Azotobacter salinestris: one gene and its partners. The main gene of each other region encodes a partner of the protein of the gene in region 2 in a complex. Links are inferred from orthologs where the notes say so. Each region holds a gene or a part of one and is shown on either strand. Other genes may lie near its edges.

Region 1 (4,587 bases), 290 kb from region 2 along the record:
GACCGCGCGCAGTGCCGACAGCGGTCACCTGGACCTGTTCGGGGGGCTGTTCGCCGAGCCTGAGGCGGATGTCTACGCCAATCATCGCAACGCCCGCGAGCTGTCGCTCAAGGAGCGTCTGAAGGGCGAGAAGGATACTCTGGGCCTGTACCTGACCGGGCATCCTATCGACGAGTACGAAGGCGAGATCCGCCGCTTCGCCCGCCAGCGCATCGTCGAGCTGCGCCCGGCGCGCGAGGTCCAGACGATCGCCGGACTGATCGTCAATCTGCGGGTGATGAAGAACAAGAAGGGCGACAAGATGGGCTTCATCACCCTCGACGACCGCTCCGGGCGCATCGAGGCCTCGCTGTTCGCCGATGCCTTCGCCTGCGCCCAGGCGCTGCTGCAGACCGACGCCCTGGTGGTGGTGGAGGGCGAGGTCAGCAACGACGACTTCTCCGGGGGGCTGCGTCTGCGCGCCAAGCGGGTGATGAGCCTGGAGGAGGCGCGTACGGGGCTGGCCGAGAGCCTGCGGCTGCGGGTCGCCAGCGAGGCGCTGGGGGGGGACCGCCTGCGCTGGCTGGCGGAGCTCTGCAGCCACCATCGAGGCGCCTGTCCGATCACCCTGGACTACACCGGGCGCGAGGCGCGCGCCCTGCTGCAGTTCGGCGAGGCGTGGCGGATCGATCCGGCGGACAGCCTGATCCAGGCGCTGCGTGACCAGTTCGGCAAGGACAACGTCTTTCTGCACTACCGCTGAGACGAATGCCGGCGGAATCATCGTGCGCGAGGATCGTTCCGGATTGCTCCGATCCTCGACGCCAGGTGCCCGATCCCGTAAGGTTGGGGCGCCAAACGGAACAGCAAACGGCCGCCTGGCCGTCGACTCAAGACGGAAACTTATGAACCCGAACTTTCTGGATTTCGAACAGCCGATTGCCGACCTGCAAGCCAAGATCGAAGAGCTGCGTCTGGTCGGCGATGACAATGCGCTGAACATCAGCGACGAGATTTCCCGCCTTCAGGACAAGAGCCATGCGCTCACCGCGAGCATCTTCGGCAACTTGACCAGCTGGCAGATTGCCCAGCTGGCACGGCACCCGCGGCGGCCCTATACCCTCGACTACCTCGAACACATCTTCACCGAGTTCGAGGAGCTGCACGGCGACCGTCACTTCACGGATGATGCCGCCATCGTCGGCGGTGTGGCGCGTCTGGACGATCAGCCGGTAATGGTCATCGGCCATCAGAAGGGCCGCGACGTACGCGAGAAGGTGCGTCGCAACTTCGGCATGCCGCGCCCCGAGGGCTACCGCAAGGCCTGTCGCCTGATGGAGATGGCCGAGCGCTTCAAGTTGCCGATCCTGACCTTCATCGACACGCCCGGCGCCTATCCGGGCATCGATGCCGAAGAGCGCAACCAGAGCGAGGCCATCGCCTGGAACCTGCGGGTCATGGCGCGCCTGAAGACGCCGATCATCGCCACGGTAATCGGCGAGGGTGGCTCCGGCGGCGCGCTGGCGATCGGCGTCTGCGACCGTCTGAACATGCTGCAGTACTCCACCTACGCGGTGATTTCGCCGGAAGGCTGTGCCTCGATCCTCTGGCGTACCGCCGAGAAGGCCGCCGATGCCGCCGAGGCGATGGGCATCACTGCCGCGCGTCTGAAGGACCTCGGCATCGTCGACGAGGTGATCGGCGAGCCCCTGGGTGGCGCCCATCGCGATCCGGCCGCCACTGCCGAAGGCGTTCGTCAGACGCTGCTGGCCCAGCTGGACATCCTGCGCAGCCTGGATAGCGACGCCTTGCTCGACCAGCGCTACGAGCGTCTGATGAGCTACGGCAGGGGCTGATGCGCAGCGGCCGGCGATACTCCGCTGGAGCCGGGCGGCGATGCCTGGTCCGTCAGGCCTCTGCCTGGCGACCGGCATGCCGCATGGCGGCTCCCGCTCCGTCGTGTTGAGGCCTTCCAGGTTTCCCCGGCATGTCCCTGGAATCCCGTCTGCTCGCCGCCCTGGCGCCCTGGCGCGATGCGCCGGCCTGGCGCCTGGCCTTCTCCGGCGGGCTGGACTCCACCGTTCTCCTGCATCTGCTGGTACGGCTCGCCCAACATCATGCTCTGCCGCCGCTGACAGTCCTGCATGTCCATCATGGGCTGCAGCGCGTGGCCGACGGCTGGCCGGAGCATTGCCGGCAGGTCTGCGCGCGGCTGGGGGTTCCTCTGGATATCCGCCGGGTTCGGGTCGAGACGGGGGCCAGCCTGGAGCGTGCTGCCCGCGAGGCGCGCTATCGGACCTTCGCCGACGTGCTCGGCGAGGGCGAACTATTGCTGACCGCCCAGCACCGCGACGATCAGGCGGAAACCCTGCTGTTTCGCCTGCTGCGCGGTGCCGGTGTGCGCGGTCTGGCGGCCATGCCGGACGTGCGTCGGCTCGGTCGTGGCTGGCTGGCGCGGCCGCTGCTGGAGGTCTCCCGCAGCGAACTGGAGCAGTATGCCGTCTCGCAGGGCTTGCACTGGGTCGAGGACCCGTCCAACCGGGATCTGCACTTTTCCCGCAATTTCCTGCGTCATCGGATGCTGCCGCTGCTTGCCGAGCGCTGGCCGCAGGCCGTACGGAGCATGGCCCGCAGCGCTGCGCATATGGCCGAAGCGCAGGAGTTGCTGGACGATCTGGCGCGGCTGGATCTGGCCGCCGCCGAGGGGGAGGGCGACTTCGCCTGGCTCGGCCTGCCATCGCTGGCCCGGGTGCCGCTGCTCGGGTTGTCTCCGGCGCGCCAGCGCAATGCCCTGCGCCATTGGCTGGGGTCCTTCACGGCCCTGCCGGACACTGCCCACTGGGCGGGCTGGGAGGCGCTGCGCGATGCGGCGGCGGATGCCTCGCCAGTCTGGCGGCTGGCCAGCGGCGAGTTGCATCGCGCCTCGGGGCGGATCTGGTGGCTTGCCGAGGATTGGCTGCGTCCGCCCGTCGGGCCGCTGTCCTGGAGCCGGCCGGCCGAGCCCCTGATGCTGCCGGGCAATGGTTGCCTGCGGCTGCAGGGCAGGGCGCCGGACGGTCCTCTCGAGGTTCGCTACCGGCGGGGCGGCGAAACGCTGACAGTGCCGGGGCGCGGCCATCGAGACCTCAAGCGGCTGCTCAACGAGCGCGGGCTGCCGGCCTTCGCCCGTGGTCGCCTGCCGCTGCTCTACCGCGGAGGCGAGCTGCTCGCCGTGGCCGCGCTGCCCGGCCTCGACGGGCCGGTCGAGGGGACCTGGCGGCTGCTCTGGAGGCCGCCGGGCAATGTCGAGGTTTGAGCTGAACCCCCCTTTCCGGTAGACTACGCTCCCGTCTTACATTGCTACTGCGGCCTCCGGCCAGGGAACCCGCAGTGCTTTGCTGTTGTCGCACAGTGCGCAATCGCTCCTTCGCTTCCCCGGCGGCGCCAGCCGCTTAAACGCAGACTTCTAGGGTTATTCATGACGCGCTACATCTTCGTCACGGGCGGTGTTGTTTCTTCTTTGGGGAAAGGCATCGCATCGGCATCCTTGGCGGCTATCCTGGAGGCGCGGGGGTTGAAGGTCACCCTGCTCAAACTGGATCCCTACATCAACGTCGATCCGGGCACCATGAGCCCCTTCCAGCACGGAGAGGTGTTCGTCACCCATGACGGGGCTGAGACCGACCTCGACCTGGGGCACTACGAGCGCTTCGTGCGTACCACCATGACCCGCAACAACAACTTCACCACCGGCCGCGTCTACGAGGATGTGCTGCGCCGCGAGCGCCGCGGCGATTACCTGGGGGCCACCATCCAGGTCATCCCGCACATCACCGACGAGATCAAGCGGCGCATCATCAAGGGCGCCGGCAACGCCGACGTGGCCATGGTGGAGATCGGCGGCACCGTCGGCGACATCGAGTCCCAGCCGTTCCTCGAGGCGATCCGTCAACTGCGCCTGGAGGTCGGTGCCAAGCGCGCGATGCTGATCCACCTGACCCTGGTGCCCTACATCGCCACCGCCGGCGAGACCAAGACCAAGCCGACCCAGCACTCGGTGAAGGAGCTGCGCTCGATCGGCCTGCAGCCGGATGTGCTGATCTGTCGCTCCGACCATCCGATCGACATCTCCTCGCGGCGCAAGATCGCCCTCTTCACCAACGTGGAAGAGCGTGCGGTGATCGCCCTGGAGGACGTCGACACCATCTACAAGATTCCTTCGGTGCTGCACGCCCAGGGCCTCGACGACATCGTCGTCGAGCGCTTCGGCCTCGACTGCAGGAGCGCCGATCTCTCCGAATGGGACCGCGTGGTCGATGCCAAGCTGCATCCGGAGAAGGAAGTCACCATCGCCATGGTCGGCAAGTACATGGAGCTGCTGGATGCCTACAAGTCGCTGATCGAGGCCATGGGGCACGCTGGCATCCAGAACCGCACCCGTGTCAACCTGCGCTACATCGACTCGGAAGACATCGAGAATCAGGGCACCGCGCTGCTGGAGGGCGCCGATGCCATCCTGGTGCCGGGTGGCTTCGGCCTGCGCGGTGTGGAAGGCAAGATCGCGGCGGTCAAGTATGCCCGCGAGAACAAGGTTCCCTACCTGGGCATCTGTCTCGGCATGCAGGTGGC
Region 2 (5,456 bases):
GCTCCAGTACGCCTGACAGATCCTTGTCGGCGAGCAGGCCGAAAACCGCCAGCCGCTGCCCTTCGAGCGGCCGCGCGGCCAGGCGCCGGGCCAGATAGGTGGCGGCATGGGGGTTGTGCCCGACATCCAGCAGGAACGACAGATGCTTGCCCTGCCAGCACATCTGGCGCCGCTCGAGACGACCGCTCAGATGCGTAGTGCTCAAAGCCTGCACAATGGATCCGACCTCCCAGGGCAGATCAAGCAAGGCATAGACCTGCAGCGCCAGAGCGGCACTCTCGACCGGCAGATCGAGTGGCGATAAACCCTCCAACTCAAGCCCGTCGCCTGTGGCACTGCAGCCGCGCCAGCCCCAGGTATCTTCCCCGAGAATCAGCTCATAATCCGGGCCTCGCCTGTAGAGCGGCACGCCCAGCGACGCAGCCTGATCCAGCAGGGGTGCCGGCGGGTCCGGCTCGCCACAGACCGCCGGCCGCCCGGCACGGAAGATCCCAGCCTTCTCGAAAGCCACCGAATCGCGGGTATTGCCCAGCCACTCGGCATGATCCAGGGCGATACTGGTAACCACAGCCACGTCGGCGTCAACCAGATTGACAGCATCCAGCCGACCCCCAAGGCCCACCTCCAGCACGACGGCATCCAGCCCGGCCCGCTCGAACAACCAGAAGGCTGCGAGGGTGCCCATCTCGAAGTAGGTCAGGGAGATCTCGCCGCGCGCCGCCTCCACCACGGCAAAGGCCTGGCACAGGGCGGCGTCGTCGACCTCGCGACCATCGATTCGCACCCGCTCGTTGTAGCGCAGCAGGTGGGGAGAGTTGTAGACACCGACCCTGAGCCCCTGAGCACCTATCAATGCGGCGAGAAATGCACAGGTGGAACCCTTGCCGTTGGTCCCGGTGACCGTCACCACCCGCGATGCCGGCCGTCCGAGACCCATCCGGCGCGCCACCTCGCGCGAACGCTCCAGCCCCATGTCAATGGCCACCGGGTGCAACCGCTCGAGATAGGCGAGCCAGTCGGCGAGGCTGCGCTCGATCATGCCGTGGCGGTATCCATGGCCATGTCGGCGGCGATGTCCCTGTCTGCCTCAGGAATGGCCGTCACGGAGTCCCGCCAGTGCGTCAACTGGGCGAGCAGACGGGCCAGACGCGGACGCAGCTCCTGGCGAGGGATGATCAGGTCAATGGCGCCGTGCTCAAGCAGGAACTCGCTGCGCTGGAAGCCCTCGGGCAGCTTCTCGCGCACAGTCTGCTCGATTACCCGCGGGCCGGCGAAGCCGATCAGTGCCTGGGGCTCCGCGACGATGACATCGCCGAGCATGGCCAGGCTGGCGGAGACACCGCCGTAGACGGGGTCGGTCAGCACCGAGATGAACGGAATCCCCTCTTCGCGCAGGCGCGCCAGAACCGCCGAGGTCTTGGCCATCTGCATCAGGGAGATCAGCGCCTCCTGCATGCGCGCTCCACCGGATGCCGCGAAACAGATGAAGGGACAGCGCCGCTCGAGGGCCACATTGGCCGCCTGCACGAAGCGCTCGCCGACAATGGCGCCCATGGAGCCGCCCATGAAGGAAAACTCGAAGGCACAGGCAACCACCGGCATGCCCTGCAGGGTGCCGCTCATGGAGATCAGCGCATCCTTCTCGTTTGTCTGCTTCTGCGCTGCCGCAAGGCGGTCCTTGTACTTCTTGCTGTCGCGAAACTTGAGTCGATCCACCGGCTCCAGCTCCGCACCGATTTCCTCGCGCCCCTCGGCATCGAGGAAGATGTTCAGCCGAGTGCGCGCACCGATACGCATGTGGTGATCACACTTGGGGCAGACCTCCAGGGTCTTTTCCAGCTCGGGCTTGTACAGCACTGCGTCGCAGGACGGACACTTGTGCCAGAGGCCTTCCGGCACCGAGCTTTTCCGCACCTCGGAACGCATGATCGAGGGGATCAGCTTGTCTACCAACCAGTTGCTCATGCTTTACGTTCTCCGCAGCTTTGGGGACCCGACGCACAACGTCCCATGGCCCCACGCCTGTTTTGAGCAAATTCACGAATGTATCCGCCTGCCGACGGGATCCGAATCCCGGCGGTCTTTTGCCGGGTCGAAACCCACTGCCGCGCCAGCCAGCAGTTACCTGAGCGACGGGCACCAGACGAGATGGCGCCGTCATGAACAGCAGAACCGATACGCAGCGGAAGGCAGTCTCGCCGCATCGGCAGCTCGCTAATGGACGGTGTTGAATCGTCTGCCGTCACATGGCAGTTCAACCACCCCCTACTCAGCCCGGAAAGCGCAGTCCCTGCTTCCCTTCAGGCGTTGTGTACCTCGCGGATGAAAGCGCGAATCTTCTCGGCATCCTTCACCCCCTTCTCCACCTCGACACCGCCACTGACATCCACCGCATAGGGAGCGACCTGGGCGATTGCGGCACGCACGTTCTGCACGGTCAACCCACCGGCCAGGATCACCGGCTTGGACAGGATTCGCGGTACCAGTGACCAGTCGAAGGACTCCCCGGTTCCCCCCGGCACTCCGGGAACATAAGCATCTAGAAGAATCCCGCTGGCATTGCGGTACTCCAGGCAGCGAGCGGCGATATCCTCTCCTGGACGGACCCTCAGCGCCTTGATATAGGGACGACGATAGCCATCGCAGTCGGCTGACGTTTCATCACCATGAAACTGCAGAAGATCAAGTGGCAACTCATCAAGAATTTCGCTGATTTCGTAACGACTGGCATTGACGAAAAGGCCGACCGTGGTCACGAACGGCGGCAAGGCGGCAGCGATTGCCTTCGCCTGCTGCAGCGTCACTGCCCGCGGACTTTTCGGATAGAACACCAGGCCGATGGCATCGGCGCCGGCCTCGGCGGCCACGAGAGCATCCTCGACCCGGGTAATCCCACAGATTTTGCTGCGAACGGCTGCCAATTTGTCTACACCCAAGGAAAGGTTCCAAATGGTAACAAAAGAAGCTCCCGCTGCAAGCCCGATCGCCCCCGAACAATAAGTCAGCCTTGCCGACAATCCGGCAGGCCCGATAGAAAATGCGGCCCCAGGTAGCGCTGCGGCAGCTCGAACTCCTCCGGATAGTCGACCTGTACCAGATACAAGCCATAGGGATGCGCCGTCACTCCTCCCTTGCGACGCTGGCGGCTCTCCAGCACCTCCTGCCCCCATTCGACGGGACGCTCGCCGGCCCCTATGGTCATCAGCACGCCCGCGATGTTGCGCACCATGTGATGCAGAAAGGCATTGGCCCGAATGTCCAGCACGATCAAGCGGCCATGCTGGATCAACTGAAGGTGATGAATCGTCTTGATCGGCGACTTGGCCTGGCATTGGCTGGCGCGAAAGGCGCTGAAATCATGGCAGCCGACCAGCGCCCGGGCAGCCTGACGCATGCGCTCGATATCGAGCGGCCGGTGATTCCAGGTGACCTCCTCGGACATGTGTGCCGGACGGATCGGGTCGTTGTAGATGACATAGCGATAACGCCGGGCCTTTGCGCTGAAGCGCGCATGGAAATGCGCCGGCATTTCCCGGGCCCAGGTAACGCTGATATCTGCAGGCAGGTTCATGTTGGCGCCCATGGTCCAGGCGTGCATGGTGCGCTCGATGGGAGTATCGAAATGCACAACCTGTCCACTGGCATGCACCAGGGCATCGGTACGCCCGGCACATACCACACTCAGCGGAACACCACCGGCAACCGTGGACAAGGCCGACTCGAGCGCCGACTGTATCGAGGGTACCCTGGGATTCTGGCGCTGGAAACCATGATAGCGAGCGCCCCGGTACTCGAGCCCGAGAGCCACCCTGCAAAAGCCAGCGGCAGCCACTTCGGCTGCCGCTGGCTGTACAATTTCTTCGGTCATCGATCAGGCTAAACGGGCAGACATTTCACGCGCTTCCTGCCGCTGGGCTTCATTCCCTTCACTCAATACTTCTTCAAGAATATCCCGGGCACCCTCGGTGTCGCCCATGTCGATATAGGCGCGAGCCAGATCCAGCTTGGTGGCGATCTCGTCCGCATCGACCAGGAAGTCGAAGTCTTCGCCCTCCTCCAGGCCGCCCAGCGCATGCGTTGCCGGCTGCATGTCGCCGTCGCTCTCTCCCAGCCCTACTGCCAGTTGTTCGAGTTCGACACCCAGCTCGTCCAACTGGACCATGAGGCCCGACGCCTCCTCGTCCGCCGATGCATCATCGGTCGATGGCAACTCGAGCTTTGGAGCGACCAGATCCGAGTCGATGGAGAAATCACCATCAGCAGCCAGCTCGAAGCTGTCGAACAATCCCTCCTCCAGAAGCGCGCTCTCCGAAGAGGCCGTCTCGCCCGATGCTGCGATGGGAGCCTCAAGACTGCCCAGATCCAGGCAGAGAGGATCCTCGCCCCCAACCGAGGCCGGTCCGTCCGGCATATCCAGCTCCAAGGCGAGCCCTTTCAGGTTCAGATCGCCCTCCCGGTCGAAGCCTGTAGCCTCACTGGAGAACTCCAGATCGAACGAGAAGTCCTCGGCCAAAGGCTCCTCCGCCGGCAGAGGCGGCTGTAACGCTTCGTCCAGCGTCAGATCATCCAGGCTCAAGGCGGCATTGCTCTGGGTGGAGCCCTGAAGATCCCTTTCCAATTCGGCTTCCAGATCACCCAGGCTTAGATTGATATCGGCAGCAAAGACGGGGGGACTCGGCTCGGCCTCTTCCGTTACCGAGGGCAAGCCTTTCTTCTCCTCGAGCGCCTCCAGCCCGGCAGCCAGGGCTGCGCCTGACAAGGCTGCGGTGGCGAAACCGGCCATGGCCGGGTACTTCATCCTTAGGTGATCGACTTGGGATTGGGTGCCAGTGATTTCGCGCAGCACCTTTTCCTGACGGGTGAAACCTTCACGATCACCAAGCTCGGCATGCACCTCCATCAGCCTCAGGCGCAGGTCGCTGCGCTTGGGCTCCGCGACGCAGGCAGCCTCCAGCAACTCGGCGGCCTCTCTGAAGCGGCCGTAGGCAATATGCTCCTCGGCGTCACTCAGCACATCCCGATCCCGCCCCCCGGGGATCTCATCCAGCAGAGTGGGCTCGATGGGCGCCCGCGACAAGCCGGTATCCAGCCGGGTATCGACCATGGCCACCTCGTCATCCTCATCCTGGAGATCCGTTTTCTTCGCGGCGCGCCGACGAGCAACCAGCAAGCCAAGCAGCAGCGCTGCCGCGGCACTTCCCCCCAGCGACGGGAGCAACAGCGGACTGCTCAGGATAGAGTCGACCAGGCCCATCGGCTCCGGTACGACAGCCGGCCGCGGCGGTTGCGGAGCCGCCGGCCTGGCCGGTGCAGGCTGCAGCGGGACAGACTGCACTGCCGGCTTATTGGCGAGCGATTCGGCTGCCGGCGGCATGGAGGATGCGACGACGGCCGCCGTCTGGGCGGGAGCCGTCGAGGCGGTTTCGGGCTGGACAGGTACGGAGTCTACCGGCTCT
Region 3 (2,782 bases), 860 kb from region 2 along the record:
GCCCGCTGGGCGGCACATCCCTGTCCGCCGCACCCGCGGCCCGGGCCGCCGGCGCCTGGCAGACCCTCAGCACGCCGGAGGCACTGGACGCCGTCCTGGCCGAAGCGAAGAATGCCGCCCAGCCGCTGTTGCTCGACTGGTATGCTGACTGGTGCATCAGCTGCAAGGTGATCGAGCGCGAGGTGTTTGCCGCCCCGCAGGTCGCCGCGCAGCTCGGCGGCTACCGGCTGATCCGCTTCGATATCACCGCCGGCACCCCGGCACAGCGCGCGCTGCTGGATCGCTACCGGCTGTTCGGCCCGCCGGCCATCCAGTTCTTCGCTGCCGACGGCACCGAGCACGAGGCGCTGCGGGTGGTCGGTGAGATCGACGCCGCCGCTTTTGCGCAACGCCTGCGGGAAAGTCAATCCCAACACTGATCTTGCAAGACATCTGCGAGGAATCGCAGGTAATATGCAGGAAATTCCGGTTAAAATGCCCGGCTGAAGGTCTCGACGGAACGGAGCCCCAGCCAGCCCGCAGCCTGCGGGATGGGCCGGCTCGTTGCCGTGCCCCTTACTCAGTACGCAAGGACAACAACCGACATGGCCACCCTACTGGTGCTGCACGGCCCCAACCTCAATCTTTTGGGCACCCGCGAGCCCGGCGTATATGGCGCCACCACCCTCGCGCAGATCAACCAGGACCTGGAGCGCCGCGCCAGCGAGGCCGGCCATCGCCTGCTCCACCTGCAGAGCAATGCCGAGCATGTGCTGATCGAGCGCATCCATGCCGCCCGTCAGGAAGGCGTGGACCACATCATCTTCAATCCGGCGGCTTTCACCCATACAAGTGTCGCCCTACGTGACGCGCTGCTGGCGGTGAGCATCCCATTCACCGAAGTGCACTTGTCCAACGTGCACAAACGCGAGCCCTTCCGCCATCACTCCTACTTTTCCGACATCGCCGTAGGGGTGATCTGCGGTCTGGGCGCCAGCGGCTACCGGCTGGCCCTGGAAGCCGCCCTCGAACAACTTGAACGTCCCTGATTCGCAACCGGAGTTATTTCGAATGGATATCCGCAAAGTCAAGAAACTGATCGAACTGCTGGAAGAGTCCGGTATCGACGAGCTGGAGATTCGCGAAGGCGAAGAATCGGTTCGCATCAGCCGCCACTCCAAAAACGCTCCCCAGACGATCTATGCCGCCGCACCGGCAATGGCCGCCATGCCTGCGCCGGCCATCGCCGCCCCGGCTGCCGCACCGGCCGAAGCCGCTGCACCGGCCGCGCCCAAGCTGAGCGGCCATGTGGTCCGCTCGCCGATGGTCGGCACCTTCTACCGCTCGCCGTCGCCGAGCGCTCCCTCCTTCGTCCAGGTCGGCCAGAGCGTGAAGAAGGGCGATATCCTGTGCATTGTCGAAGCCATGAAGATGATGAACCACATCGAGGCTGAAGTCGGCGGCGTCATCGAAGCCATCCTGGTGGAAAACGGCCAGCCGGTGGAGTATGACCAGCCGCTGTTCACCATCGTCTGAACCGCGGAGATCCTGCGATGTTGGAAAAAGTCCTGATCGCCAACCGTGGCGAGATCGCCCTGCGCATCCTGCGCGCCTGCAAGGAGCTGGGCATCAAGACGGTGGCTGTGTACTCGACGGCGGACCGCGAACTGATGCACCTGGGCCTCGCCGACGAGAGCGTGTGCATCGGCCCGGCCCCGGCGGCCAAATCCTATCTGCACATCCCGGCCATCATCGCCGCCGCCGAAGTTACCGGCGCGACCGGGATCCACCCGGGCTACGGCTTTCTCGCCGAGAATGCCGACTTCGCCGAGCAGGTGGAGAAATCCGGCTTCGCCTTCATCGGCCCGACCGCCGAGGTGATCCGCCTGATGGGCGACAAGGTCTCGGCCAAGGACGCCATGAAGCGGGCCGGCGTGCCCACCGTGCCCGGCTCCGACGGTCCGCTGCCGGAAGATGAGGAAACCGCCCTGGCGATCGCCCGCGAGGTCGGCTATCCGGTGATCATCAAGGCCGCCGGCGGCGGTGGCGGACGTGGCATGCGCGTAGTGCGCAGGGAAGAGGACCTGATCAAGTCGGCGCGACTGACCCGCACCGAGGCCGAGGCGGCCTTCGGCAACGGCATGGTCTACCTCGAGAAGTTCCTGGAGAACCCCCGCCATGTGGAAGTGCAGGTGTTGTCCGACGGCAAGGGCAACGCCATCCACCTGGGCGACCGCGACTGCTCGCTGCAGCGCCGCCACCAGAAGGTCCTGGAAGAGGCTCCCGCGCCGGGCATCGATCCGCAGGCCCGCGCCGAAGTGCTGGACCGCTGCGTGCGCGCCTGCATCGAGATCGGCTACCGCGGCGCCGGCACCTTCGAGTTCCTCTACGAGGACGGCCGCTTCTACTTCATCGAGATGAACACCCGCGTGCAGGTGGAGCACCCGGTCACCGAGATGGTCACCGGCGTCGACATCGTCAAGGAGATGCTGCTCATCGCCGGCGGCGAGCCGCTGTCGATCCGCCAGGAGGACGTGGTGATCCGCGGCCATGCGCTGGAGTGCCGGATCAACGCCGAAGACCCGGCGACCTTCATGCCCAGCCCGGGCAAGGTCAATCACTTCCACGCCCCGGGCGGCAACGGCATCCGCGTCGACTCGCACCTCTACAGCGGCTATGCGGTACCGCCGAACTACGACTCGCTGATCGGCAAGCTGATTGCCTACGGCAAGGATCGCGACGAGGCCATGGCGCGCATGCGCAACGCCCTGGACGAGATCGTCGTCGACGGCATCAAGACCAA
Region 4 (5,575 bases), 860 kb from region 2 along the record:
CCTACGTGACGCGCTGCTGGCGGTGAGCATCCCATTCACCGAAGTGCACTTGTCCAACGTGCACAAACGCGAGCCCTTCCGCCATCACTCCTACTTTTCCGACATCGCCGTAGGGGTGATCTGCGGTCTGGGCGCCAGCGGCTACCGGCTGGCCCTGGAAGCCGCCCTCGAACAACTTGAACGTCCCTGATTCGCAACCGGAGTTATTTCGAATGGATATCCGCAAAGTCAAGAAACTGATCGAACTGCTGGAAGAGTCCGGTATCGACGAGCTGGAGATTCGCGAAGGCGAAGAATCGGTTCGCATCAGCCGCCACTCCAAAAACGCTCCCCAGACGATCTATGCCGCCGCACCGGCAATGGCCGCCATGCCTGCGCCGGCCATCGCCGCCCCGGCTGCCGCACCGGCCGAAGCCGCTGCACCGGCCGCGCCCAAGCTGAGCGGCCATGTGGTCCGCTCGCCGATGGTCGGCACCTTCTACCGCTCGCCGTCGCCGAGCGCTCCCTCCTTCGTCCAGGTCGGCCAGAGCGTGAAGAAGGGCGATATCCTGTGCATTGTCGAAGCCATGAAGATGATGAACCACATCGAGGCTGAAGTCGGCGGCGTCATCGAAGCCATCCTGGTGGAAAACGGCCAGCCGGTGGAGTATGACCAGCCGCTGTTCACCATCGTCTGAACCGCGGAGATCCTGCGATGTTGGAAAAAGTCCTGATCGCCAACCGTGGCGAGATCGCCCTGCGCATCCTGCGCGCCTGCAAGGAGCTGGGCATCAAGACGGTGGCTGTGTACTCGACGGCGGACCGCGAACTGATGCACCTGGGCCTCGCCGACGAGAGCGTGTGCATCGGCCCGGCCCCGGCGGCCAAATCCTATCTGCACATCCCGGCCATCATCGCCGCCGCCGAAGTTACCGGCGCGACCGGGATCCACCCGGGCTACGGCTTTCTCGCCGAGAATGCCGACTTCGCCGAGCAGGTGGAGAAATCCGGCTTCGCCTTCATCGGCCCGACCGCCGAGGTGATCCGCCTGATGGGCGACAAGGTCTCGGCCAAGGACGCCATGAAGCGGGCCGGCGTGCCCACCGTGCCCGGCTCCGACGGTCCGCTGCCGGAAGATGAGGAAACCGCCCTGGCGATCGCCCGCGAGGTCGGCTATCCGGTGATCATCAAGGCCGCCGGCGGCGGTGGCGGACGTGGCATGCGCGTAGTGCGCAGGGAAGAGGACCTGATCAAGTCGGCGCGACTGACCCGCACCGAGGCCGAGGCGGCCTTCGGCAACGGCATGGTCTACCTCGAGAAGTTCCTGGAGAACCCCCGCCATGTGGAAGTGCAGGTGTTGTCCGACGGCAAGGGCAACGCCATCCACCTGGGCGACCGCGACTGCTCGCTGCAGCGCCGCCACCAGAAGGTCCTGGAAGAGGCTCCCGCGCCGGGCATCGATCCGCAGGCCCGCGCCGAAGTGCTGGACCGCTGCGTGCGCGCCTGCATCGAGATCGGCTACCGCGGCGCCGGCACCTTCGAGTTCCTCTACGAGGACGGCCGCTTCTACTTCATCGAGATGAACACCCGCGTGCAGGTGGAGCACCCGGTCACCGAGATGGTCACCGGCGTCGACATCGTCAAGGAGATGCTGCTCATCGCCGGCGGCGAGCCGCTGTCGATCCGCCAGGAGGACGTGGTGATCCGCGGCCATGCGCTGGAGTGCCGGATCAACGCCGAAGACCCGGCGACCTTCATGCCCAGCCCGGGCAAGGTCAATCACTTCCACGCCCCGGGCGGCAACGGCATCCGCGTCGACTCGCACCTCTACAGCGGCTATGCGGTACCGCCGAACTACGACTCGCTGATCGGCAAGCTGATTGCCTACGGCAAGGATCGCGACGAGGCCATGGCGCGCATGCGCAACGCCCTGGACGAGATCGTCGTCGACGGCATCAAGACCAACGTGCCCCTGCACCGCGAGCTCACCCGCGATCCCGGCTTCTGCCAGGGCGGCGTGAACATCCACTACCTGGAAAAGAAACTGGGTCTGGACAAGCACTGAGCCACGCGCCAGCGCCGCATGACAGGGTCGCCTTCGGGCGACCCCTGTCGTTTCCGCTGCATCGATTATTATCGCAGGGCGGAAAACTCGCGCAGGGATCTTCCACCTCTTCCGGTGGGAAAGGCCTGCGGCCGTTTCCTTCCCTACCAGAGGCGCATGCTGGCAGAGCCTCCGCCCCTCCAGTAAGCTTGCGCGCCTTTCCGCCCATTCCCGAAGAGGCCTCCCCATGTCCTGGCTGCAAATCCGTCTCGCCATCACCCCCGACCAGGCCGGCGCACTGGAGGATCAGCTGCTCGAGCTGGGCGCGGTCTCGGTGACCTTCATGGACGCCGAGGACCAGCCGATCTTCGAGCCGGATCTCGGCACCACCCCGCTCTGGTCGCACACCCACCTGCTGGCGCTGTTCGAGGCCGATACCGACGCAGACGCCCTGCTCGCCCATCTGCGCCTGCTGCGCGGCGGCGAGCTGCCCGAGCACCAGATCGAGCGCATCGAGGATCAGGACTGGGAGCGCAGCTGGATGGACAACTTCCAGCCGATGCGCTTCGGCCGCCGCCTGTGGATCGTGCCGAGCTGGCACCAGGCGCCGGAGCCCGAAGCGGTCAATCTGCTGCTCGACCCGGGCCTGGCCTTCGGCACCGGCACCCACCCGACCACCGCGCTGTGCCTGGAATGGCTGGACGACCAGGATCTCGCCGGCTGCAGCGTGCTGGACTTCGGCTGCGGCTCGGGCATCCTCGCCATCGCCGCGCTGCTGCTCGGCGCCGAGCGGGCAGTCGGCACCGACATCGATCCGCAGGCGCTGGAGGCCTCGCGCGACAACGCCACGCGCAACGGCATCGATCCGGCACGCTTTCCACTCTATCTGCCGGCCGACCTGCCGCAGCAGCCGGCCGACGTGGTGGTGGCCAACCTCCTCGCCGGTCCGCTGGTGCAGTTGGCGCCGACCATCACCTCGCAGATCAAGCCGGGCGGCCGCCTGGCGCTGTCCGGCATCCTCGCCGAGCAGGCCGAGGAGGTGCGCGCGGCCTACCAGGGCGCCTTCGCCCTCGATCCCAGCGCGGAGAAGGACGGCTGGGTACGCATCAGCGGCGTGCGTCGCTGACGCCCTGCCCCCGGGCCTACGGCTGCGCTAGACTAGCGCCCCGTTCAGTCCAGACCGCCGACTGCCGGCTCGCCGCATGACAGATACCTTCGCCACCCAGTGCCCGCACTGCCAGACCCGCTTCCGCATCAACCGCGCGCAGCTCGATGCCGCCCGCGGTGCGGTGCGCTGCGGCTCCTGCCTGCAGGTATTCAACGCCGCCAAGCACCTGATCGAGCGACCGGCCCCGCCCCAGGCCACGATCGCCGCGGCACCGGCCGCCGCGCCTCCGGCAGCGCCGCCGGCCGACGATCATCCGCCGGCGCCCCCCTCCCACTGGGACTACGACGAACTCGACCTGGGCGATCTGGACCTGGACACCCTTGACCTGGACGAGGAGCTGGCCAAGCTGGAAAGCCAGGAGCGCCAGCTGATGGCGCGCCTGCAGAGCGCCGACGCGCCGCCCCCGACACCACGCCCCGCCGCCTGCCCCCGTCCGGGACCCGTCGAACCGCAGCTGCCGCCCGCCAGCCGTCTGCTCGTCACGCCGAGCGGCCAGGGCGAACGCCCCGAGCCGCCTCTGACCCTGAAACCGCACGTCGCGCAGGACGAGCCGCGCCGCTCGCCGCCGCCCGAATCCCGGGCGGAGCCGCACCAGCCCGCCCCCACCAGTCCACCACCGCGCAACACGCCGGAGCGCCCCGAGGAAGGACTGCTCGAGCTGGCCGACGAACCCCTCCGCCTCGACTGGCGGAAACCGCGCCAACCCTGGGGCCGCCGCCTCGGCTGGATCGCCCTCAACCTGCTGGCAATCGGTGTCCTGGCCGGACAGTACGTCTGGTTCCACTATGACGAGCTGGTCCGCCAGGACAGCTACCGGCCCTGGTTCGAGCGGCTGTGCCCTGTCCTCGGCTGCAGCCTGCCGCCGCTGGTCGACATCGGCCAGATCAAGAGCAGCAACCTGGTGGTGCGCGATCACCCCGAATTCGCCGGCGCCCTGGTGGTCGACGCGATCCTCTACAACCGCGCCACCTTCGCCCAGCCCTTCCCCCTGCTCCAGCTGCGCTTCGCCGACATCAACGGCCAGACCGTCGCCACCCGGCGCTTCAAGCCCGGCGAATACCTGAGCGGCGAACTGGCCGGGCAGCAGGAAATGCCGCCACAGACGCCGATCCACATCTCGCTGGAGATTCTCGACCCCGGCACACAGGCGGTGAATTACAGCCTAAGCTTTCACTCTCCGGAGTGACGCTGCTGCCTGGAGGGCAGCCGCCTGGCTGCCCTCCGGCTGCGGTTGCCTGCCTGTCTGCTGCTCATATTTTGTGCAGGATAGCCTTTATCCATTCATGGAGAGCAGGTATCATGCCCACCCTTTTTTTGCGGTCCCCGTTCGACCTGAAACCAGTCTCCAGCAGGGAAGACCTATGTCGGCGGTACGTATCGGCCCCTACACTTTGCCCAACCGATTGATCCTGGCGCCCATGGCCGGCGTCACCGATCGACCGTTTCGTGCGCTGTGCCGCCGGCTCGGCGCCGGCATGACGGTCTCGGAAATGCTCACCAGCGACGTTCGCCTGTGGAACAGCCGCAAGTCCCGCCTGCGCCTGCCACACGGCGACGAGCCGGAGCCGCGCTCGGTGCAGATCGCCGGCGGCGACCCGCAGATGCTCGCCGAGGCGGCTCGGCGCAACGTCGAGCTGGGCGCGCAGATCATCGACATCAACATGGGCTGCCCGGCGAAGAAGGTCTGCAACAAGGCCGCCGGCTCGGCGCTGATGAAGGACGAAGCCCTGGTCGCCGAAATCCTCCAGGCGGTGGTGGCCGCCGTCGAGGTGCCGGTGACCCTGAAGATCCGCACCGGCTGGGACCAGGCCAATCGCAACGGCGTCAACGTCGCCCGGCTCGCCGAGCAGGCCGGTATCGCCGCCCTCGCCGTGCACGGACGGACCCGCGCCGACCAGTACCGGGGCGAGGCCGAATACGAAACCATCGCCGCCATCAAGCGGGCAGTGTCCATTCCCGTGTTCGCCAATGGCGACATCGACTCGCCGGAGAAGGCCCGTCGGGTGCTCGAGGCCACCGGTGCCGACGGCCTGCTGATCGGCCGCGCGGCCCAGGGGCGACCATGGATCTTCCGCGAGATCGAACACTACCTGCGAACCGGCGAGCACCTGCCGGCCGTGACGGCAGCCGAGGTGGAGCCCATCCTGCTCGAGCACCTGGCTGCGCTGCACCGTTTCTACGGGGAGGAGCAGGGCGTGCGCATCGCCCGCAAGCACGTCGGCTGGTACCTGGCGACCCTGCCCGGCGCGCAGGAGTTTCGAGCCCAGTTCAACCGCTTGGATACCACGGACGCGCAGAGCGCCCACGTTCGACGATTCTTTGCCGAACGTCATGAAGATGGAGAAGGGGTGGCCGCATGACGACGATGACCGAGACCTTAGAGA

Evidence for each region.
Region 1: the proteins of accD (region 2) and GCU53_RS18940 are in contact, whole or in part, in a solved structure (PDB 8UXZ), measured with the Escherichia coli proteins. The link is inferred for Azotobacter salinestris from one-to-one orthologs.
Region 3: the proteins of accD (region 2) and accB are in contact, whole or in part, in a solved structure (PDB 8UXZ), measured with the Escherichia coli proteins. The link is inferred for Azotobacter salinestris from one-to-one orthologs.
Region 4: the proteins of accD (region 2) and accC are in contact, whole or in part, in a solved structure (PDB 8UXZ), measured with the Escherichia coli proteins. The link is inferred for Azotobacter salinestris from one-to-one orthologs.

The regions. Positions count from the first base shown.
Region 1 is NZ_CP045302.1:4,044,457-4,049,043, forward strand. The notes cover bases 1-2,859. They hold GCU53_RS18940 (acetyl-CoA carboxylase carboxyltransferase subunit alpha), read left to right. Parts: upstream 1-884; coding sequence 885-1,835; downstream 1,836-2,859. Other genes in these bases: dnaE (DNA polymerase III subunit alpha), read left to right, coding at 1-742; tilS (tRNA lysidine(34) synthetase TilS), read left to right, coding at 1,967-2,859. In the rest of the region: more of tilS, read left to right, coding at 2,860-3,274; GCU53_RS18950 (CTP synthase), read left to right, coding at 3,437-4,587. UniProt on the Escherichia coli protein: Component of the acetyl coenzyme A carboxylase (ACC) complex. First, biotin carboxylase catalyzes the carboxylation of biotin on its carrier protein (BCCP) and then the CO(2) group is transferred by the carboxyltransferase to acetyl-CoA to form malonyl-CoA.
Region 2 is NZ_CP045302.1:4,330,953-4,336,408, reverse strand. The notes cover bases 1-2,750. They hold accD (acetyl-CoA carboxylase, carboxyltransferase subunit beta), read right to left. Parts: upstream 1,966-2,750; coding sequence 1,036-1,965; downstream 1-1,035. Other genes in these bases: GCU53_RS20355 (phosphoribosylanthranilate isomerase), read right to left, coding at 2,301-2,750; folC (bifunctional tetrahydrofolate synthase/dihydrofolate synthase), read right to left, coding at 1-1,039. In the rest of the region: more of GCU53_RS20355, read right to left, coding at 2,751-2,921; tRNA pseudouridine(38-40) synthase TruA, read right to left, coding at 3,002-3,868; GCU53_RS20345 (motility hub landmark protein FimV), read right to left, coding at 3,872-5,456.
Region 3 is NZ_CP045302.1:3,476,384-3,479,165, reverse strand. It holds accB (acetyl-CoA carboxylase biotin carboxyl carrier protein), read left to right. Parts: upstream 1-1,050; coding sequence 1,051-1,515; downstream 1,516-2,782. Other genes in the region: accC (acetyl-CoA carboxylase biotin carboxylase subunit), read left to right, coding at 1,533-2,782; aroQ (type II 3-dehydroquinate dehydratase), read left to right, coding at 585-1,028; GCU53_RS16260 (protein-disulfide reductase DsbD), read left to right, coding at 1-419. UniProt on the Escherichia coli protein: This protein is a component of the acetyl coenzyme A carboxylase complex; first, biotin carboxylase catalyzes the carboxylation of the carrier protein and then the transcarboxylase transfers the carboxyl group to form malonyl-CoA.
Region 4 is NZ_CP045302.1:3,472,753-3,478,327, reverse strand. Bases 1-2,869 are described here. They hold accC (acetyl-CoA carboxylase biotin carboxylase subunit), read left to right. Parts: upstream 1-694; coding sequence 695-2,044; downstream 2,045-2,869. Other genes in these bases: prmA (50S ribosomal protein L11 methyltransferase), read left to right, coding at 2,271-2,869; accB (acetyl-CoA carboxylase biotin carboxyl carrier protein), read left to right, coding at 213-677; aroQ (type II 3-dehydroquinate dehydratase), read left to right, coding at 1-190. Also shown: more of prmA, read left to right, coding at 2,870-3,149; GCU53_RS16235 (DUF3426 domain-containing protein), read left to right, coding at 3,226-4,377; tRNA dihydrouridine synthase DusB, read left to right, coding at 4,553-5,551; DNA-binding transcriptional regulator Fis, read left to right, coding at 5,548-5,575. UniProt on the Escherichia coli protein: This protein is a component of the acetyl coenzyme A carboxylase complex; first, biotin carboxylase catalyzes the carboxylation of the carrier protein and then the transcarboxylase transfers the carboxyl group to form malonyl-CoA.